Regions from separate parts of the Lysinibacillus sp. NPDC093190 genome, predicted to be linked through region 2. Evidence: riboswitches for the same ligand, from Rfam matches in the RefSeq annotation. Region 2 holds a riboswitch; each other region holds the start of a gene.
The links. Region 2 has a riboswitch for cobalamin ahead of ACQKOF_RS23050 (FecCD family ABC transporter permease). Riboswitches for the same ligand answer to the same signal wherever they lie in the genome.

Region 1: another riboswitch for cobalamin. It lies ahead of ACQKOF_RS06875 (ribonucleoside-diphosphate reductase subunit alpha); the one in region 2 lies ahead of ACQKOF_RS23050 (FecCD family ABC transporter permease).
Region 3: another riboswitch for cobalamin. It lies ahead of ACQKOF_RS14035 (ABC transporter substrate-binding protein); the one in region 2 lies ahead of ACQKOF_RS23050 (FecCD family ABC transporter permease).

Annotation. Positions count from the first base shown of each region.
Region 1 covers NZ_JBNNVG010000006.1:40,550-47,862, forward strand. Annotated here, with positions in the region: gene ACQKOF_RS06870 (ribonucleotide-diphosphate reductase subunit beta) at 1-837, opposite strand, end outside; gene ACQKOF_RS06875 (ribonucleoside-diphosphate reductase subunit alpha) at 850-3,063, opposite strand; cobalamin riboswitch at 3,223-3,410, opposite strand; gene ACQKOF_RS06880 (hypothetical protein) at 3,521-4,204, opposite strand; gene ACQKOF_RS06885 (ECF transporter S component) at 4,201-4,695, opposite strand; gene ACQKOF_RS06890 (bifunctional adenosylcobinamide kinase/adenosylcobinamide-phosphate guanylyltransferase) at 5,062-5,406, opposite strand; gene ACQKOF_RS06895 (histidine phosphatase family protein) at 5,403-6,002, opposite strand; gene cobS (adenosylcobinamide-GDP ribazoletransferase) at 5,975-6,751, opposite strand; gene ACQKOF_RS06905 (bifunctional adenosylcobinamide kinase/adenosylcobinamide-phosphate guanylyltransferase) at 6,791-7,313, opposite strand, start outside.
Region 2 covers NZ_JBNNVG010000043.1:19,103-26,415, forward strand. Annotated here, with positions in the region: gene ACQKOF_RS23015 (YcdB/YcdC domain-containing protein) at 1-1,007, shown strand, start outside; gene ACQKOF_RS23020 (YusW family protein) at 1,270-1,551, shown strand; gene ACQKOF_RS23025 (MarR family winged helix-turn-helix transcriptional regulator) at 1,690-2,124, shown strand; gene ACQKOF_RS23030 (ring-cleaving dioxygenase) at 2,175-3,158, shown strand; gene ACQKOF_RS23035 (nitroreductase family protein) at 3,249-3,866, shown strand; gene ACQKOF_RS23040 (NADPH-dependent FMN reductase) at 3,929-4,471, shown strand; gene ACQKOF_RS23045 (biotin transporter BioY) at 4,932-5,528, opposite strand; cobalamin riboswitch at 5,700-5,892, shown strand; gene ACQKOF_RS23050 (FecCD family ABC transporter permease) at 6,034-7,080, shown strand; gene ACQKOF_RS23055 (heme ABC transporter ATP-binding protein) at 7,086-7,313, shown strand, end outside.
Region 3 covers NZ_JBNNVG010000016.1:80,441-87,753, reverse strand. Annotated here, with positions in the region: gene ACQKOF_RS14060 (S9 family peptidase) at 1-113, opposite strand, end outside; gene ACQKOF_RS14055 (ribokinase) at 252-1,202, opposite strand; gene ACQKOF_RS14050 (hypothetical protein) at 1,237-1,362, opposite strand; gene ACQKOF_RS14045 (hypothetical protein) at 1,573-1,989, shown strand; gene ACQKOF_RS14040 (precorrin-3B methylase) at 2,102-2,776, opposite strand; gene ACQKOF_RS14035 (ABC transporter substrate-binding protein) at 2,830-3,831, opposite strand; cobalamin riboswitch at 4,000-4,185, opposite strand; gene ACQKOF_RS14030 (GTP-binding protein) at 4,342-6,282, shown strand; gene ACQKOF_RS14025 (hypothetical protein) at 6,470-7,234, opposite strand.

The DNA.
Region 1 (7,313 bases), on a different contig from region 2:
ATCTTCCACATCGAGGCCAGCAACTTTATCGCCAATTACTTCATTGGCCCAATCGATTTCTAGCTGAACGGCTTCACGGAAGATTTCTTGTACACGAGCTGCTCGTTCAGGTGTATCATATTCAGGATATTCCTCTAATAGCTCCTGATAAATTTTCACAAATAAATCCACATGTAGCTGCTCATCGCGATTAATATAATTAATCATCGTTGACGTGGCCACCATTTTTTGATTACGTGCTAAATGATAGAAGAACGCGAAGCCAGAATAGAAGAATAAACCTTCTAAAATCACATCATAAACAATCGCTTCTAGCATATTTTCAACAGTTGGCTCCTCTGAAAATGCTTGGTAGCCCTTAATAACGAAATCATTACGTCGCTCTAGCACTGGCTCTGTACGCCAAAAGTCAAACGTACGATCCTGTTCGTCTTTGTTCACAATACTTGATAGCACATAGGAATAAGAGTGATTATGGATTACCTCTTGTTGCGCTAAAATAATCATGAGTGCATTCAAACTTGAATCTGTTAAATAATCGGCTACTTTCCCCGCAAAATCTGTTTGTACACTGTCTAATAGTGCCAGTAAGCCAATGATTTTTAAAAAGGATTCCTGTTCATCTAATGATAGACCTGGAAACTGCTTCACATCATTGCTCATATTAATTTCAAACGGTGTCCAGAAGTTACCTAGCATTTTTTTATACTTTGGATAAGCCCAGCTAAAACGGACATCATCCCAGTTTAAAATGTTAGAAGAGCGTCCGTTCACGATTCCTGTTGAACGGTTCGGTGCATCCTTATCCATAATTTGTCGTTTTGTAATAGTTGTCATTGTTACTTCCTCCTAGCTCGCGCAAGACTCACATTCTAGCAATTCTACAGACGTTGAGCGCACATAATAAGTCGTTTTCACACCGCTCGCCCAAGCATTCATATGCAATTCTAGTAAATCTTTCGCCTTAATCGTATTTTGAACATATAAATTCAGTGAAATGCCTTGGTCGATATGACGTGCTCGTGCAGCATTTTGCTTGATTGTCCAATTTTGATCGATGAAATAAGCAGATTTATAATACCAAGTCGTCACAGGTGATAGATCTGGTACTGTTACTGGAATTTTGTAATCCTTCTTCTCCTCTGAATAACTCTTCTGGAAGATCGGATCAATCGTAGCTGTACTGCCCGCTAAAATGGATGTTGATGAGTTAGGTGCAACTGCCATTACATAGCCGTTACGCATACCTTTTTCAGCAACAGCGGCGCGTAATGCATTCCACTTATGACTGTCATAGCCACGTTTGTCAAAATACGCACCAGTATGCCAATCTGAGCCTTCAAATAATGGGTAGGCTCCTTTTTCACATGCCAAATCGTTAGAAGCACGAATCGTTAAATAGGCAATTTCCTCATATAGCTTGTCCGCAAATTCTACAGCTTCCTCAGACTCCCATTGAATTTCTTTCAAAGCTAATAAATGGTGCCAGCCAAATGTGCCAAGCCCAATACCACGGTAACGTAAGTTCGTACGCTCTGCTTGTTTTACTGGAATTGTATTTAGAGCAATAACGTTATCTAACATACGTACTTGAACTGGGATCAATCGTTCTAGAACGCCAGCCGGAACTGCTCGGCCTAAATTGATAGATGATAAGTTACATACAACGAAATCTCCAGGCTTGCGACGTGTTACGATTACATCATCTTCAAGGGTAATAGACTCAAACTCAGTAGCCGACATATTTTGGAATATTTCTGTGCACAGGTTCGAACTGTAAATCATCCCTTCATGCTTATTCGGATTCATGCGATTAACTTCATCTCGATAGAACATAAACGGTACGCCCGTTTCAAGTTGTGAACGCATAATACGCTTCATAATATCAATGGCTGGTACGACTTCACGACTTAACAAAGGATTCGCGATACATTCCTCATATTTAGTACGGAAAGAGCCTTCACCCTTTTTCTCATCGTAGAAATCCTCTAGTGAGTAGCCCATGATTTCTCGCACTTCGTGTGGGTCAAATAAATGCCACTCCCCACGTTCCTCAACAGTTTCCATAAATAAATCCGGTAAGCACAGCCCTGTGAAAATATCATGGGCACGCAGACGCTCATCCCCATTGTTTAAGCGTAGATCTAAAAACGTAAAGACGTCTTTATGCCAAATATCTAAATAAACAGCAATAGCACCTTGTCGTTGACCTAGTTGATCGACTGAAACCGCCGTATTATTAAGTTGTTTAATCCATGGTAAAACGCCACTTGATGCACCTTTAAAGCCTTTAATAGATGAGCCTCGGCTACGAATTTTGCCCATATAAACTCCAATGCCACCGCCGTACTTCGATAATGTTGCGACATCTGTATTCGTGTCATAAATACTTTGTAAACTATCATCTACTGTATCGATAAAGCAGCTAGATAGCTGTCCATGTGTTTTACCTGCATTCGATAATGTTGGTGTGGCAACAGTCATATATAAATTACTCATCGCCCAATAAGATTCACGTACTTTTTCTAAACGATTTTCTGTTTCATCCTGCATCAGGGTCATCGCAATGACCATCCATCGTTCCTGCGGTAGCTCCACTGGTGTTTTCGTGTAATCACGGACTACATAGCGGTCCATTAATGTTTTTAAACCAATATACGTAAACAACTCATCTCGACTTGATTCTAAAAAAGAAGCGAGTTCCTGAAGCTCCTGCTCACTATACTTTGTTGTTAAACTTTCATGATACAAACCAGCTTCTGTATAGTGTGCTAATTGTTCTGGGAAAACTTTATAAACATCCTTCACTGAAACTCCACGGCGCATTGCAAATTGATCATATAGTTTTTCTAAATAAATTTGAGCTGCGACAAATGTCCAGTATGGCTCCTCCTCATCAATGAGGCTAAGCGTTTGTAAAATCATCGCATCTGCCCATGCTTCAAATGTGGCATTGTCGTTTTTTCGTAGCCATCGATCCGATAACCTTACAAAACTTTCGAGTTCATCCTCCGTGTAACTTTTCTTGAGCTTAGTCATTTGCTGTTCGATATGAATTGTCATGTATACATTCTCTCCCTTTCCTTCAGCAACACAAAAAGCGATCACGCAACATTTATCGGTTACGTGATCGCTGTAAAATCGGAAATGGAAATGAAGGACATGCACACAAAGAAGTGAACAAATCTCTCGCCTCCACTTCTCAATCCCCGAAGAATGTGTTGCTGTCTTGAACATCTCGGCAGGTCTCCTGGCTCATGCTTCCTCCAAATGACGACCTTCCCGTTCTTTACAGTGGCCTATTCATCATTTGTCAGCACTTACAGTTGCGGGGACAGCTTCGGCCTAAGATGACTCTTTTTCCGAATTCCCTTTTAAACCATATTGGTACCGCTCGTCCAAAACACTATATATTGTGTTTTAACTCCTAAACAAATCTAACATATTGTGTTTATTGTTGCAATAGGCGTTTTGCACTTTAAAATTTTTAAAGTGCTTCATTTTCTCGAAGCAAGCCCAATTACAATGCAGTTTTACGTAGTTTTTCAAAATTTCTAGGAAATTTTTTTTGTGCTAGCTGCTCTTTTTCTGGCTGTATTCCTAGCATAACTACTGCACATGGACCAGCCGATTTCTCAACATCTAACGAACTTTTAACTTGTTGCTCGCCAAAAAGCCGGGTAAATTCTGCCTGTAAACCTTTTGACCCAACTGGCCATACTTGCTGCACTATTTCCTCTTTCCACGCCTGAAAAATTGGTTGCAGCTGTGCGACATCTTCAGGTTGTGCAAGGATTTCATTGCCTACAAGCGGTAGTCCATAGGTGTACCAACTAAGCTGCTCATGCATAGTTGCTGTGCGTTTTTGCTGCTCACCTAGCATCGTTATAGACAAACCTGATTGTAGAGTCGGCATATTGGACTCTGTACTACCGCCTATTTGTGGACAACTAAGATCAGCTTCATCAAAAACCTGCTGAATGCCTGCAACATAACGAGACCATGCAGTATCCCCTGAAAAATTAGCGAGTAAAATATGGCTTGGTAAAGCATTTGCAGCAAGCTGCTCTAAAAAAGTAACACGTGCAGTGAAGTATGCCGTTAGTTGATCTGGAGCAGACACAACATCTTGTGGTTTTTCACCAATTGCTGCGGCATTATCTGTTGTAGCAATCAGCTCACCTATTTTTATTGCATTTCTCAATGTACTCGACCTTCCTTACGCTCAAACACCTTAGAGAGAATTGGCATTGCAATTGCAACGATCACCAGATTTATGAGTGTTGCCAATGGAAGGCTAGTCAGTGACGCCCAGTAAAATGCCGGACTAATGATAAAGTAAAATGGTAAGGGTGCCACTACGCCATTTAATATAAATGCCACAGGCCATTTCCAGAAATGCATTCCTTTTTTATGCATAACCCCAAAGACCCATACAACAATAAACATTTCCACTGCGATAATAATATGTAGTGGTCCTAGAGGGAAGCCAGTAGTTAAGGCTGAGATAAAATGCCCAATGACTCCCGCAACCCCAGCTAATACTGGAGATAAAAATACAACGCTCAACAATGCAGGTGCAGAGTCAAGCGCTGCAGTTGAAATAAATGTTGGAATTTTAATGACTGCACCCACTGCACAAATTGCCGCTACCATAGCTGTAAGCGTCAACTTCATCAATTTTTGTCGATCCATTCCATTTCCTCTTTCCTTTTATATTTAGTGATTAGCTCATTATAACGTGTGGTTGATTGCCGTTCCGACTGGGTGCTTTGTTGCTGTCGCTTCGCTTTCGCACAGATAAAACATTGTTGCTGTCGCTTCGCTTTCGCACAGATAAAACATTGTTGCTGTCGCTTCGCTTTCGCACAGATAAAACATTGTCGCTGACGCTTCGCTTTCGCGCAGAGCAAAGCTTCCTGGGGGCGTCCGATGAGATGCTGATCCCCAAGGAGTCTCCCAGCCTTCACTCCAATCAACTTAATATATATAGCATACGTTTTAACAATCGTCATCCCCAACATTTTTTATGAAAAGCATTCTAAATTTTTCAAATCTATATCATTTGATTTGTTCCCCGATACCGTACCAAATGCGTACGACTTGTTCGGCTTCAGCAAATAATGCCTGGTACAAACGCCCACATGTATCACGTAACAATCGTGCCTGTTTTTCCATCGGCACAACTCCACGCCCCATATCGGTCACTATTATATATAGCGCACAATTTTCTTCAAGAGTCTTTAGTCTTGTCAAAATGGTTTTGACAAGGGGTTCATCATCCTCAAGATCTTGTGTCACGAGCCACTTCTCTAAGTTTTTAATAACTAGTACATCACCGGCTGGGGTGCCGACAGGTAGATAGCCATCTACAATTTCAACTTTTTGCCCCACAAGCAATTTCATGACATAGTCGGTTTTTCCACTATAGGCGCCTCCGATAAAGACATGCATCTCGCTCCCTCCTCCCAAGCCTTTCTTGTAAACGTTAAAGAAAACATTTTATCATGCGGTGATTGATACGACCAAAAAGATTGCTCAGTCGGTGCAAATTCTACAAGAAGTGCTCGAATCACTCCACCATGGACAACGAGATGATAAACATCTTCGCCTTTTGGTAGTGCAGTGAACCCAGCAATGACACGTGCACAAAAAGCATCAAAGCCTTCCCCCTTTGGAGGTGGTGACTGAACGGGATCATCTAACCATGCACAATAACGACTATCTGATTTTAAGTCCTCATATGTGCGCCCTTCAAATTCACCGAAGTTCGACTCTCGAAATCTCCTATCAGACACGTATATTGCATTCGGAAAATAATGGGCAGCTGTTTCCCTACAACGCAGCAAATCACTACCATACACCTTCGTGACATCTTGATCTACAATAGCCAGCAAAGATGCATCCGCTAATGAAGAATCTGTCCAGCCGATATAACGCTTCTCCAAATTTTCCTTAGTTGGTGCATGTCTCATTAAGTGCACAATAACAACGTCACCCACAGTACAACCTCCATTCCTTCAATTGATGCACCAAGTAAATCTCCAGAAACGCCACCAAAGTTGCGCACTGTAAATTGACGAAAGACTAAAAAGGCAATCGCTAATACAGCCATCAACACGAATGGAACAATGGTGAAGCCTATGACAAACAACAAACTGCTATAAGCTACAACTAGTGTTAAAAGCATAAAGCAAATAAGTAATCCTGGCTTAATATGTGTTTTAAAAAAGTAGGCTAGCCCTTTTTCTTTTGAACACTTGAGCGACATAAAATAAAAGCTCATGCCTACTCGTGTTAGTAACGGAATAAACACAAGCATCCACAGCGCTAACTTATGCTGTACGAATAGCTCATGCAGTATGACAAATTTACCAAACACTAAAAATAGCACAGAAAGCACACCAAATGCACCAACACGTGGATCATCTAAAATTTCAAGCCGCTTTTCACGGTCCCGATATGAAAAATAAGCATCCCCCATATCAATAAAACCGTCTAAATGTAAACCACCAGTAAAAAAGGCAAATAGTCCAACAATCACAAAAGAAAGCAAGATCTCACTGCTTGCCGTCCATTCTGTTAAACTATAAATCACCGTTGCCACTGCGGTGCCCATGAGAGCCCCTATCCACGGCAAAAAGGCGAACATCCCTGTAATAGTTGATTTAGTTAAAGGAATTTCTTTATGTACCGGCAAAACTGTAAAAAATTGAAACGCAAGTTGTATGCTATGCCAGAAATTTTTCATCGTCTTGCCTCCTTCTTTTTATTTTCAAAGCGTCATTCATTATTTCCATTTCTTTACGACACCATAATTTATTTCATACGCCTCATCCGCTATAGAAACGAACCATTGATGTAATTTCCCAAGCGTTTGTCGGTATAATTCCACTTCCTCGCTAGAATATGGAGGTTCATCGAATAATTCGTTTGAGACGATAAAAAACGTCACCCTTTTCTCAAGTAACGTCCCTACCGCCTTTTTTAAAACATCAAGCTTTTGCTCTAAACAGCCTGGTTGTTCCACACAGGGAGTTCCCGTGTCAAAACTTTCGTAAAAAGCATTTGTCAGCCAAGTCGTAACACAGTCCCATAACACAATATCTCCATCGGTCAGTTTATGTAATGTATTTGCTATGTCATAAGGTGCTTCTATCGTCAGCCATTCAATATTTTGTGCACGTCTGTCTGCCTGATGACGCACTATTCGCTTCTCCATCTCATGGTCCAACGCTACTCCAGAAGCAATATAAATAAGTCGTCGCGCTTGGTTAAACTCTGTTTGATAGTGAGTAACAGCCGCTTTTTCA
Region 2 (7,313 bases):
CAATAGGCTACTTAAAAGAGTGGGCTCCGTCATATCTTCATAACTATTCAAAACCATTAGAAGATGCAATATATGATAAGCGTAGTGAGCAATATTACTTCTCGTTCCCACGTATAGTTAATGGCATTGCTGTAATGGGGGATGGAATTTCTGTTAATATCAGTGCGGATGGGAAATTACGTGGTTTAAATGTAAATAATCACAAGATTGATAATTGGCCGTCTGTAAATAAGGTTGTTTCTGCTGATAAAGCAAAAGCAATGTATAGCAATGGGTTAAAATTGAATCTACAGTATTCAAAACAGGATGAAGAGGATAAAAACCACTATGATTTAGTATACTCTCCAGTTTATAACGGAAGCTTGTTCAATCAGATTGATGCAACAACTGGCGAATGGCTACTGAAAGCGAATGATACTAAAGAAAAACCAGCCATCTCACATCCAACAGCTGGTGAAGAACTAACTTATTTACTACGCCAAAATGTGTTAGATGTTAAAGACCCAGCAAACTTTAATGCTGATACAGCTATAACAAAAGGAGAAGCTTTGAAAATTTTAGTTAAATCATTATCATATGGATATTCTGATTTTGGTCCTTATGGTAGAGAAAATGAGAAGCAATCCTTCAATAATATTGACAAAAAGCATCCATTTTATGGAACCGTTGAACAAGCTGTACGAATGGGTATGTTACAACCGGCGGATCAATTTGCAGTAGATGCAACATTGACTCGTCAAGAGCTTGCAGAATGGTTAGTACGTGTACTGGATTTGGAAAAAGTAGCGAAACATGGTGACATTTATAAGTTAAACTTCACTGATGCAGGCTCGATTGATCCAGCGTATGCAGGCTATGTTGCTTTAGTAAGCGCAATGGGATTAATGGATGCACAGCAAAATAAATTTAATGCTACTGAGAAAGTGACATATGCAGAGTTAGCTGTTTCAACAGTTCGTTTAGCAAAAGCTATTAACGAAAATAACAACGGTCGTAATTACTGGTAATCGAAAATGAAAAGAGTATCTCCTATTAGTTGGGGATACTCTTTTTTGTTTGTAGGCGATTTGGGAAATAATATTTGAAGAAAGGAGTGTCAAGATGAGAATGAAATTAGTATTAGTTGTTTCGTTAATGACAGTAGGACTCTATGGTTGTAATAAGAAAAGTGCAAGACGTCACTGCCAATGCTCCGACTAACAAAATGCTGGACAGCAGGTGGGTGATACTGCCACTGAACAAATAACATTTAATTTTTTGGAGTTTTCATTGGCTGTTGATTATTCTGCAACTGAGTCTTATGAGGTGGAATATGAAAATAAAAAATCTGGCTTAGAGGCGAAGTTAAAGGATGAACGTAAAAATAAAAGCTTAAAGGTGATGCTATACAAGATTAGAACCATTGTTCAAGCAACTGACATTACTCCAAACGCTGAGGTAATAGATCAGATAATATTAGTATTTAATATTGCTGAAGACTTCCATTCGATTGAGGTTGAAGTGGAGTTTGCTGGCTCTTTTAATTTCGCTAGATTATCGTCTTCCATGTAAGGGCACGAATAAATGAGCCAACATTGTACTTTAGGAGATTACAGTAAAACAAAAGGTTTGCTGTTTAGAAGCTTATATGTTATTATTATCTCGAATTAAAGATAATCGAATTCGAAGTAAATGAAAAGAGGGAGTCGTATGAAGGAAGACAATCGTAATTTAAAAGCTTTTACGGTATTGTTCCGGGCGTATCAAACGATTCAGGATGCAACAAAGAGAGATTTACTTCAATACGAATTAAATCAAACCGAATTTTCGGTACTTGAGTTTTTATATCACCATGGTGAGCAGCCAATTCAAGTGATCGGAAAGAAAATTTTAATCGCAAGTAGTAGTATTACGTATGTTATTGATAGGCTCGAACAAAAAGGTTTTGTGTATCGACGTTCTTGCCCGAAGGATCGTCGTGTGACATATGTTTTATTAACATATGAAGGACAGACATTAATGGAAGAAATATTTCCAAAGCATGAACAAAAAATTAACGAGATTTTTGAAGTATTAGATCAACAGGAGATGGACACAATGATTCTGTCTCTGAAAAAGGTTGGTTTGAACGCAGTTAATAAATAAAAAATTTTACGCAATTATCTCGAATTCGAGATAATTAGGAGGAACAGAAAATGAATCATTTAAAAGGAATTCACCACGTTACTGCTATTACAAGTAGTGCTGAAGAGAATTATAAATTTTTTACTTATGTGTTAGGGATGCGATTAGTGAAAAAAACGGTTAATCAGGATGATATCCAAACATACCATTTATTCTTTGCAGATGATAAAGGTAGCGCTGGTACCGATATGACGTTTTTCGATTTCCCAAATATTCCAAAAGGTGTGCATGGAACAAATGAAATTTCCAAAACCTCATTCCGCGTACCAACAGATGCGGCATTGGACTATTGGGTAAAACGTTTCGATCAATTAAATGTTAAACATACAGGTATTAAAGAGCAGTTTGGCAAGAAAACTTTATCTTTCGTCGATTTTGACGATCAGCAATATCAACTTATTTCTGATGAAAACAATACAGGTGTTGCATCAGGAACTCCATGGCAAGATGGACCGATTCCTCTTGAATATGCAATTACAGGCCTAGGTCCGGTTTTTGTGAGAGTTGCTGAATTTAAATATTTCAAAGAGATGCTAGAAAAAGTGATGCTCTTTACAGAAATTACGGAAGAAGGGGATTTCCACCTATTTGAGGTTGGTGAAGGTGGAAACGGTGCACAAATCGTTGTAGAACTTAACACAGTTTTACCAGTAGCTCGTCAAGGCTTCGGTACAGTACATCATGCTGCATTCCGCGTAGAGGATCGAGCAGTACTAAATGAATGGACTGAACGATTTGAAAGCTTTGGCTTCCATACTTCTGGTTACGTAAATCGTCATTTCTTTGAATCACTTTATGCACGAGTAGCACCACAAATTTTATTTGAGCTAGCTACTGATGGCCCAGGATTTATGGGAGATGAGCCTTATGAAACTTTAGGTGAAAAATTATCGTTGCCACCATTTTTAGAGCCAAAGCGTGCACAAATTGAAAAGCTTGTTCGCCCTATTGACACTGTAAGAAGTACGATTACGTTCGATAAAGAATATGAGTAATACCTTTCATTCCATTCAGCAGAGATACACAAGCCTCTGTTGAATGGAAATTACATACTCTTAACAGAAAAATGATTGGAGGTCAGTTAGATGGAATTTTCAAAACTAATAGATAAGCGTCGTTCTGCGAATAATTTTATTGAGGGCATCAAGATGAGCGAAGAAGATATACGTCCCATTTTGGAGGATGTTAAGCTTGCTCCATCAGCCTTTAACTTACAACATGCCAATTACATCGTTGTATTAGATGAAGAAAAAAAAGAACAAGTAAGAGAGGCGGCGTACGGGCAGTATAAAGTGCACTCTGCCTCAGCAGTTATACTTGTTTTAGGAGATAAAGAAGCCTATAAAAACACCGCTAACCTTAATCAAGGGATGGTAGACTTAGGCATTATTAATGCTTGTGAGTTAGAAAATATTGTCGATGAAAATACTAAATTTTATGAAGAACTTGGCGAGGAGTTTAAGAAGGAGGAAGCTATTCGTAACGCTTCACTTTCAGCTATGTTATTTATGCTGGCAGCTAAAAATCGTGGATGGGATACATGTCCAATGATCGGCTTTGATCAACAACAAATGAGAGCACTTTTTAACGTGCCAGAAACACATGAAATTGCACTAATGATTACTATAGGTAAAGAAAAAGAAACTAGTCGTCGCTTGCGTGGTTACCGTAAACCAGTTGAGGAATTTGCATCCTACTATTAGGGCGGTATAAAATAAAACTGTTTACAAATAATAAAATTAATGCACATTTAGGAGGAAATATTGTGAAAGTAGTAGCAATCGTAGGTAGTATCCGTAAAGAATCTTATAATATGCAATTAGCGAAATTTGTTCAAAAGCGTTATGCAGAGAAAATTGATCTTGAAATATTAAGCTTAAATGATTTACCAATGTATAATCAAGATATCGAAAATGAAGCACCACAATCTGTACTTGATTTTAAAGCAAAAGTAAAAGCGGCAGATGCAGTACTATGGTTAACACCAGAATATAATGGTACAGTGCCAGGTGTTATGGTTAACGCCATTGATTGGTTATCTCGCGTTGATAAAGTAATGATTGGCAAGCCATCATTCATGATGGGAGCATCAATGGGTAACTTAGGTACTGTTAAAGCACAATTACATTTACGAGATATTTTATTCTCACCTGGAGTAAATTCACCATTACTTAGTGGTAATGATGTTTATATTGGAGCAGTACACACTAAATTTGATACAGAAGGCAATTTAACAGATGAGGGTACTATCAAATTCCTAGATGTAGTTATTGATAACTTCTTAAACTGGGTGAAAAAATACGTTTAACTTTTTTCAGCAAATGTCTTTTGTAGCGAAAGCGAAGCGTCAGCTACAGAAGTCTCCCACCTCTATAGGTGGTGAGATGAATGCGGGTTTAATTTACTTTTTCAGTGGTTGTCCAAACACCTGCTGAAATAGAGGAACTCAGTCTAAGAACGCCACGTCCTGTGGCAACGACTGAGTGACCAACATCATGTGCCTCTGGCGGATGTCACGGAATCATCCTTTGTGCAAGCACAAAAGCCGATTCCGGACGTAATTATGCCGAGGCATAATTGATAAATAAAAAAATGTCCCATAAGTGTGCAATATACTTATGGGACATTTTTTTATTTGTTGGATTTAAGATAGAGGTTAATACCCCGACACTCCTGCAGAAAAACTAGTTAGTCAACTGAATCGACAGAAAGAACAGGAGAGCGCCCAGTCGGAACGGAAATCAACCACATGTTATGATGATGACCCTTTATTTAATCGGAATTATTTTTAACACCTTTTGAAGGCGGTGTGCAAAAATACCCGCAAATACAGCTAAAATAATATCCTTTGGTAAAGGAGGCATCATCCAAAGCCATGCTATCTTATAAGTGAAAGCATCAGGAGCACTAGCCCATAGCTTGTAGGCAAAGTACATCCAATTTGTGCCTAGTAAATAATTAATAGCTGTTGCAACTAATGCTGCAACTACATAGCTTTTCTTCGTTCCACTGCGTTCTACAATAAGCCCAGCGACAAATGCAGCTATAATAAATGAGACAATAAAACCAAATGTAGGACTTATAATTTGTCCAAAGCCTCCATTGAATCGTGAAAATACAGGTGCACCTGCTAAACCAATACACATATAAACAGTACAAGCGAGTGCCCCTTTTCTACTACCAAGAATAAGCCCTGCTAAAATAGCAAAAAATGTTTGTAATGTGATAGGTACTCCACCAACCATCATGAAAGGTACAATGGACGTAATATTAGCCCCTATCATCATCAATGTTGAAAATAGTCCAATGTATGCAAGATCGACTGTTCTTAATTTGTGATGCGTGTGTTCCGCAACTGTTGTCATTATTTCACCCCTAAAAAGTAATGTTGATAATATTAGTGTAAAAAAATAATGATTTTGTGTCAACTTAATTATCATCAAAGGTTAACGTAAAAGTATTTTCCTACTTAACTTGATAAATAATGGTTAGTTATAGACTAACTATTAAAATATATGATAGAATCGTCATAATTTTAAATATTCGATGCTAATGGTGTGACATCTTGTACAATGTGTCACTTAAAAGGGAAGTTGGTGCAAATCCGACGCTGTCCCGCAACTGTAAAGAGGAGTTCTATGATGATTTAGCCACTGTTCTAGAATGGGAAGGCAATCATAGTAACGTTGATTCGAAGCCAGGAGACCTGCCAATTAGTAATTCCTGTAATGCCCACGAGGATGAAAGCAATTACGGACAATAGTAGAAGGAAATCATTCTGGTGTTGTTTAATCAAGGGTATTTCTATGCGCATTTGCATAGAATACCCTTTTTGTTTCATTTATTTAGTGATTAGGAGTTTATAAACAGATGAATAAAAAATTTATACTACTATCAATGACTCTTTTTCTAGTACTTATCATTTCAATGACAATTGCGATTATGGTTGGATCGGTTTCTGTTACGCCACTTTATGTATGGAAGGTCATCCTTTCTAAAATCCCAATTATACAAAATTCAATCGAAGAAGATTGGAGTCGCTCACAGGAAATTATCATTTGGCAAATCCGAGCTCCGCGTGTATTACTCGCTGCTATTGTAGGAGCAGGTTTGGCAATTGCTGGAGCAGCTATTCAAGCACTTGTTCGTAATTCAATTGCAGAGCCATATATTTTAGGGATTTCCTCTGGAGCGACGGTTGGTGCTACAGCCGTCATCATTTTAGGTGCTTTTTCATTTCTAGGCGTTTATGCTCTTTCTGTATCTGCATTTTTAGGTTCTCTCACGGCAATGGGGTTAGTTTTTTTCTTATCACGTGTTGGAGGTAGGATTTCCGTCTTTCGGCTTTTACTTTCAGGGATGGCGGTGTCTTTTATTTTATCTGCTATTTCAAACTTTATATTAATGATGTCGAAGCAAGAAGGTGGAATGAAGGCGGTCATGTTTTGGATGCTAGGAAGCCTAGCTGGTGCTAAGTGGAGTAATCTTTTAATTCCTACAATTATTTTTATTGTAGTATTTGCCTTGTTATGGCTCCACTATCGAAGCTTAAATTTATTACTCCTTGGGGAAGAAGCAGCAGTCACATTAGGGGTTAACTTACAACAATTCCGTATACAGCTTATTTTATTAGTTTCATTATTAACGGGTGTGATTGTTGCTGTAAGTGGCTCAATCGGATTTGTCGGCTTAATCATTCCACATATTGTACGGCTAATTGTAGGTTCAAACCATAAATATGTCATACCGATTAGCGCATTATTAGGAGGGATTTTCTTAGTTTGGGCAGATGCACTTGCTCGAATTTTAATTGCCCCTGAGGAAATGCCAATTGGAATTATCACAGCTTTTTGCGGAGGTCCATTTTTCATTTGGCTGCTACGTAGTAACAATTATTCATTCGGTGAAGGAGATTAAAGCATATGACAATAGAAGCGAAACAAGTATCATTCTCCATTTCTGATGAACGTATATTACATGAAGTAAGTATTCGAATAAAGGACAAGCAATTTGTTGGTCTAATCGGTCCTAATGGTAGTGGGAAGTCAACGCTATTAAAGAATATGTATCGTTTATTAAAACCAGAAAGTGGAACAGTATTATTAAATGAACAGGATATTTTAAAGCAACCGAGTAAAAGCATTGCTCGA
Region 3 (7,313 bases), on a different contig from region 2:
TCAATATGCGTCTCTACATACACAACTTCTGTTCCGTCAGGTGATACTTGTGGATCTGCCACTGATTTTAATTGATATAGATCTTCTGGTTGAATCCCTTGTTTCAAAGTCATATTTTAAATCCCCTTTGTGTTAAAATTTCATTACTTATGTAGAATATTTCGACGCCCTAAGTATTATTCCTGCTTTTAAGGAAAAATTGTTTTTTATCTCAGAGAGGATTTTACAGTGGTGAGATTCTAACGGGTGACTTACTGCATCAAAAAAAAAACGTAGCTGCTTCGCAATAATGACGAAGAGCTACGGATATCATTTATTTCAAGATTGATTCTGGGATACGCGGTTGTGCACCCATTTGAGTAACGACATAAGCGGCAACTTTCGTGGCAAAAACGATCGAACTTCGAAGCGACTCCCACCCTACATAGTGCTACTGTCAAAGCTCCATTAAATGCGTCTCCCGCACCAGTTGTATCGATCGTGTCAACACGCAACGCATAAACCCAGCCACTTTCTTCATGATTCATATAATAAGAGCCTTTAGATCCAAGTGTAACGACTACCGTTCCGACCCCTTTATCTAACAATGACCTACATGCGGAGCGAATATTTTCTTCTGTTGTCACTTCAATCCCCATCAACTGTGCAAGTTCTGTTTCATTCGGAGTTATAAAAGTAATATTCTTCAATAAAGAATCTGGTAATTTTAGAGATGGTGCTGGATTTAGGATGATGATTTTTCCATGTTGAGATGCGATTTCCACTGCCTTTTCAACTGCATCTAGCGGTATTTCAAGTTGAAGAAGAAGTGCTTTGCTTGAAGAAATGATAGTAGCTTCCTGTTCAATTTGTTTAGGAGTAACTAGAAAGTTTGCACCAGGAAACAAAACAATCGCATTATCACCGGCATCTGTCACTTGGATTATCGCTTGCCCAGTAGCTCCCTCCTTTCGAATGGAATCAACATAAACGCCTTTATCTTTTAAATTTCTTATCGCGTGCTCCCCGAAATCATCTTTGCCTTCTTTTCCAATAAAATGAACATTTTCTCCTAGCTGACTTGCTGCTACAGCTTGATTAGCACCTTTTCCACCGTAATAAACACTATGGAACGCACTGTGAAGCGTTTCACCATTATTTACAATATAAGGAACACGAAAGACAAGATCGATATTAATGCTCCCAACTAATGAAATATGCATGCCAGTTATCATCCTTTCATAAAATCTCTTTTCTTTAATACGGATAATAATTGGCCTTTTTAGCAACTGCAGGCGGCTTCAGTATACTTTCTTCTACTATCACAGGATTATAAAAAATATGTTCTGAAACATCATCTGCAATAATTTTACGATTTGCCATTACAACAATTGCTGGATCTATACAATAAAGAACCTTCTAAATCTTTCTAAAGAACTAGTTGAACTTTTGGGTCAGTAGTAAATCAAATCCACCTTCAATAAAGAAGGCACTCTTATTAACCTCAACTTTTTTGGAGCAATGCTATATTACATAGGCTATAATTAAAATAGAAAAATCTAATTAAAATTGATTTTATTAGGAGATAGATATATGGATTTAAAAGCATTAGAGCTATCTTTTGTGTTTGGCATTATTTATTTCTTTTTCGTAATCTCATTCTTTTTTAGAAAAAGAGGAAAAATAATTTTGTATAGTTTTGTAGCTATTATCCTTTTAAGCTATGCAGTATTACTAATTGTTCGTCCATATATACAGGATGCAAAATATAATAAATATACTCAAATGGTTGAAGAACATTTAGAAGAGAAATACTCAAATGCATCTTGGAAAATTAGTGTAGACAAAGATTCATTGTCAACAACATCAAATAGATACGAAATACAAGTGAAATTTGATGATGAACCAACAGTGCTTTATGGATATAGAGTAGAAAATGGTAAAGTCATTCAAGCTTACGTATCTTTCGAAAATAATGCATATCGGAACGGAAAGTACTTAGAAAATTAGGTTATAGATACTTTACTAAATACCAAATTAGAAAACCATGCAATTGAAATGCCTACAATTTATTTCTGTAGGCATTTTATTGCGGTAAAACGAGATGATTATGAATCTAGGATTAAGTCTTACTTTTTAATAACTCCCAATAATCAGCAGATTTTGTTCTGCGATAAAATTTATAAAAAGGTTCATTCGGACGAGCGTGTTCCTTATAGAACTCAATGATTTGCCTTAAAAATCCTTCAACCTGCTCTACTCCTACCCTTTTTGCAAACAGCGTTCCGGCTTGTGCATTCGCCCCCATTGGTACTGCTCCTAAATAGACGTCAAAGCTATCCTTTTGATAGACAAGCCCAATATCATCATAGACCGCATTATAACAGGCTGAGGCACAGCCATTGACATTTAAACGTAATCCTGTAGGGACCGTTATTCCTGCTAATGCATGATATAGCTGTTCAGTAATCGGTGCTGCCTCCATCTTATCACCGTCACAAAAATCACAGGCCTTCATCGCTACAATTGGCCCTTGCTTTGCCACATACAGACCAGCATTTTCTAGCTCCCCAATCGTATTTGCTACATCTACTGTTGGAATAGATAATAATATGCTGAAAGAGGCAGAGTATTTGATCGCACCGGTCTCCCCTACAACCTTCGCTATTGTTTGAAATTGTGCAGGCGTATAATGTTTATTAATAATACCAGGACTTACGGCAAGACGAGTAAAACCCCCTTTATTGTTTAGCTTTTCAAAGGTTTTGTCCGGTATATTCGTACGGAATGCATTCATAAATAATTCTCCTTATGAAAAAGGAGCTAGCAAAACGCTAGCCCAGATTATTTCTAGTTTTTAAAGCTGTCAGGATAGAAGCCTTTTGCTAATACTTGAATGGCTTCTGCAGCACGAACTCCTTCTGACGCAGCAGAAAGCGGTAAGATCACAAAGCGTTCATTTTTTACTGCTTCCGTTTCCTTTAAGGCTGGATCATTTTTTAAGAAATTTATTTTTTCTTTCGCCGTTGTTTCTCCGTAATCAACGACAACAACAACTTCTGGATTTCGTTCTACTACATTCTCTTTTGATACCGTAGTCCATCCTGATTCTACATCACCAAAAATATTTTTACCGCCAGACATACTAACAAGCTCATTCATAAAGTTCTGTCCAGCAGTAAAGACATCTTTATCACCACTATCAAACACTAATACCCGCAGTTCTTTCCCATCTTGCGGTAATTTTGCTCGTACTGCATCTACATCCTTTGTCATTTTCTCAATTAAAGCTTCTCCACGATCCTCAACGCGGAAAATTTTTGCGATATTTCGAATATCTGTGAAAATATCGTCTAAAGTTGGTTTCGTCATATTTGAGGCAGTATGTAAATAAGTGTGAATCCCTAAGACCTCAAGCTCTTCAGGTGTACCAACACCTTTCTCTCCAAAGGCACTTTTCCAACCACCGTATAAAAAGTCTGCCTCAGCATTAATAACCTGCTCCTTTGAAGGATACTGTTCAGCTAACACAGGTACTTTATTGTAGGCAGCTTGCAAGGGCTCATAAATTTTGTCATCTAAGTATGCCGTCCCTACCATTGAATCTTCTAAACCTAAAGCCAGCATAATTTCTGTCACGTGTTGATTTAAGCTAATCGCTTTTTTTGGTGCTTCCTTATATACTTGTGTTGTTCCATTATTTTCAATCGTTACTTCTGTCGTTTCAGCATGTGAAGGCTCTACCTTCTCATCTTTTGCTGCAGATTCTGGTTTGTCCTTTGCGTTACACGCGCCTAGTACAGCGATCAATGCTATTGCAAAGACAAGCCATACGTGTTTCCATTTCTTCATGTCCTCTTCTCCTTTGATGTTAAATATATAGAAAGAAATCATTAGACTTCTTTGCTACCGAGTTAAGTTTCTAGAAAAGGGCATAAAAAAATCCCCTTGTTTCCAAGAGGTTAGCATAGCGAAAGAAAGGTTCTTCAACCTGTTCACTATCTCCATCCTCGTGGTTTAAGTAAAAAATATATATTGGCAGGTATCCTGGCTTAGGTTCGTCATCTATACGCCTTCCCATAGCGTAGCTACAGTGGCATCTCGTATAGACTCCCCATTTACAGTTGCGGGACAGCATCGGATTTGCACCGATTTCCCTTTTAAGCAAATGACAAAATCATTTGCACCAATACGTCGTTTTTATTTTGTTGTAAATAATCAGATTCACAATCTCACAAATAAATCATAATAATAAATATATTAAATATTTTAACACTATTGCGACATAAACACTACACGAAATATTTTTTTACCCAATTCTGTTACAATGTTGATATGAATTAATAGAAACGAGGATTTTTTATGAATGTAACAATTGGAGTACTTGCTCACGTTGATGCAGGAAAAACAACATTTTCTGAGCAGTTACTATTTCATACAAACAGTATTCAAGCCCGCGGGCGAGTAGATCACCAGGACACATTTCTAGACAATCATGAGTTAGAGCGTCAAAGAGGCATTACGATTTTTGCGGAGCAAGGTCGCATGACGATTGGAAATGATACATATACGTTAATCGATACACCTGGACACGTCGATTTCTCGCCAGAGATGGAGCGTGCCATTCGAGTTATGGATTATGCCATTATTATTGTTAGTGCGGTTGAAGGACTACAAGGTCATACTGAAACAGTGTGGCAACTTTTACGCCAATATCACGTCCCAACCTTCTTCTTTATCAACAAAATTGACCGTGAAGGGGCAGATGTTGAAGCCGTTATGGCACAGCTTCAAAAGGATTGCTCTGAGGATGTACTATTCGTAGATGACCCGCTCCGTTCTGACTATGTTTCCAACCACATGATGGAGTGGCTTGCAGAACGTGATGAGCAGCTTCTCGATGCTTTTCTTAATGAGACATTGGATAGCTCTAGCTGCCTTACTCATTTACAAACGATGGTTAAACAGGAAAAGGCCTTTCTATGTTTTTCTGGCTCTGCCTTGAAAGATATTGGGATAAAGGAATTCCTAGCACAGCTTCTCCTACTTACAGAGATACATTTTCATAACAATGCCCCGTTTCAAGGTGAGGTGTTTAAAATTCGTCATGATGGACATCAACGCTTAACTTTTTTAAAGGCATTGCAGGGAACGTTACATGTGCGTGATGAATTTTCCTTTGGAGATGTAACAGAAAAAGTGACTGAGATTCGACTATACAATGGCAGCCGTTATGTAACAGTTCAAGAGGTCGAGGCTGGGGAGATTTTCGCAGTTAAAGGAATTAGTGAAGCAAACATCGGAGATATCATTGGTAATTCAGGTAACCCGCAGCCCTATGAATTAGTACCGACATTACAAGCGAAAGTACAATATGAAGGCGATCAGCATATAAAGGAAGTATTAAAAATTTTCCGCATACTCGAAGCGGAAGAGCCATCATTACGTGTGCTGTGGCATGAAAAATTTCAAGAAATTCATGTACATATTATGGGTGTCATCCAACTCGAAGTTCTGATCGACGTGCTTAATAAACGCTTCTCACTAGACATTTCATTTAGCGAACCACAGATTTTATATATGGAAACGATCGCAACAACGGTGACGGGCTATGGTCATTTTGAGCCATTAAAGCATTATGCAGAAGTACATTTATTGATGGAGCCAAATACACGCGTTACTGGCAATACATTTGTCAATGCATGTCATGCGGATGATTTATCGGTCGGGCATCAACGACTCATTGAAAAACATTTATTCGAGCGCGATCATCATGGGCTGTTAACAGGATTCCCCGTGACAGATGTTCGCTTCACTCTTTTAACGGGACGCGCACATATTAAACATACTGATGGTGGCGACTTCCGTGAAGCAACATTCCGAGCATTACGGCAAGGGCTGGAGCAAGCAGAAAATGTATTACTAGAGCCGTATTACCGCTTTAAGCTAAAAGCTCCTAGTGATTTTATCGGCCGCATGATGACCGATATTCAACAAGCTGCTGGTACATTTGATGCGCCAATTTTAACTGAACATGATGCGATTTTAACTGGTCGAGCCCCTGTCGCAACATTTATGAGCTACAGTACAACCTTTGCCGCCTACACTAATGGTAAGGGCGTACTTTCTCTACAATTTGATGGTTATGATATGTGTCACAATACAGAAGACATTATTGCGCAAATTGACTACGATAAAAACGCCGACCCCGAATATACATCCTCGAGTATTTTTTGTGCAAAAGGCAAAGGCTACTCCGTTCCATGGCATGAGGCAGCGGCAGCTATGCATTGTATTGACTAAATTCATAAAAACAGGACATGATTTTATATCATTGTCCTGTTTATTATGTTTCGTGGGGATTTACTATGCTATTGCGGGTAATCTTGCTTTGCACGGGTATTTGCTTTGCTTCCGCGTGTATTTACTCTACTTCGCAGGTATACCACTCCAGTTCACGGGTATTCTTCTTCACCCCGCGCGATTTTTTTTATAAAGCTTGTACTGTTTTCTGTGCTTGTTTAAAAATGCGATATGAAGGTTCCACCACAACGTGACTATGGGAATTAGAAAAATCAATTAAAACCTTGCCCGGTCGGCTTCTCAAAAGTTGCAAATTATCAATTAATTCAAGCAATAGTTCATGACCGTTACCACGTGGGTGCCAGTTTAAATGATAATCATTTAGCTCCTTCACAGCTTCTAAAAATTGCTGATACTCTCGCTCTACAAAATTAATCAGTTGTTTGTCTTTATGAGCTACCTGTGATAAATCCTCTAAATATGTTTCATAAAAGCGCATTACTATCGAGCACAATAAATCATTGACCCGAGCAGCACTTAATATTGGATTAGGATCTTGGGAAAGTCGCTCTAAATTTGGTTTTGCACGCGTCGAATCAATCCGTGTAATTAAATGATAATGCTCACCATTCACCTCATACACAATTGGATTTGTCGGCATATACATCATAAAACTATTTGTTTTTGTTTTAAGCTGATCTGTCATATCCGCCTTTGCAAAAAGGTGCCCATTAATATTTTCATTTTGAATCCAAATAATATCTTTGTTATATAAAATTTGCTCAAATAATCGTTCATTACTAATAAGATTACTAGCTATTAATTGATCAACAAGTGATTCTATAACCATTCTTGTTGTAGCTTTCTTAGTAACTTCAGTGCGTGGCTGCTTACAAATTTTCATATCTAAATATTGCGAATCCTGTGCTGTATATACATGAATATTCGTCATACTTGCATCCTCTTTTCGTACATATTTTCAAAACGGAAGTCATCAGTAAAAAAAGGATTTCCTATTAACGCGAGGAAAT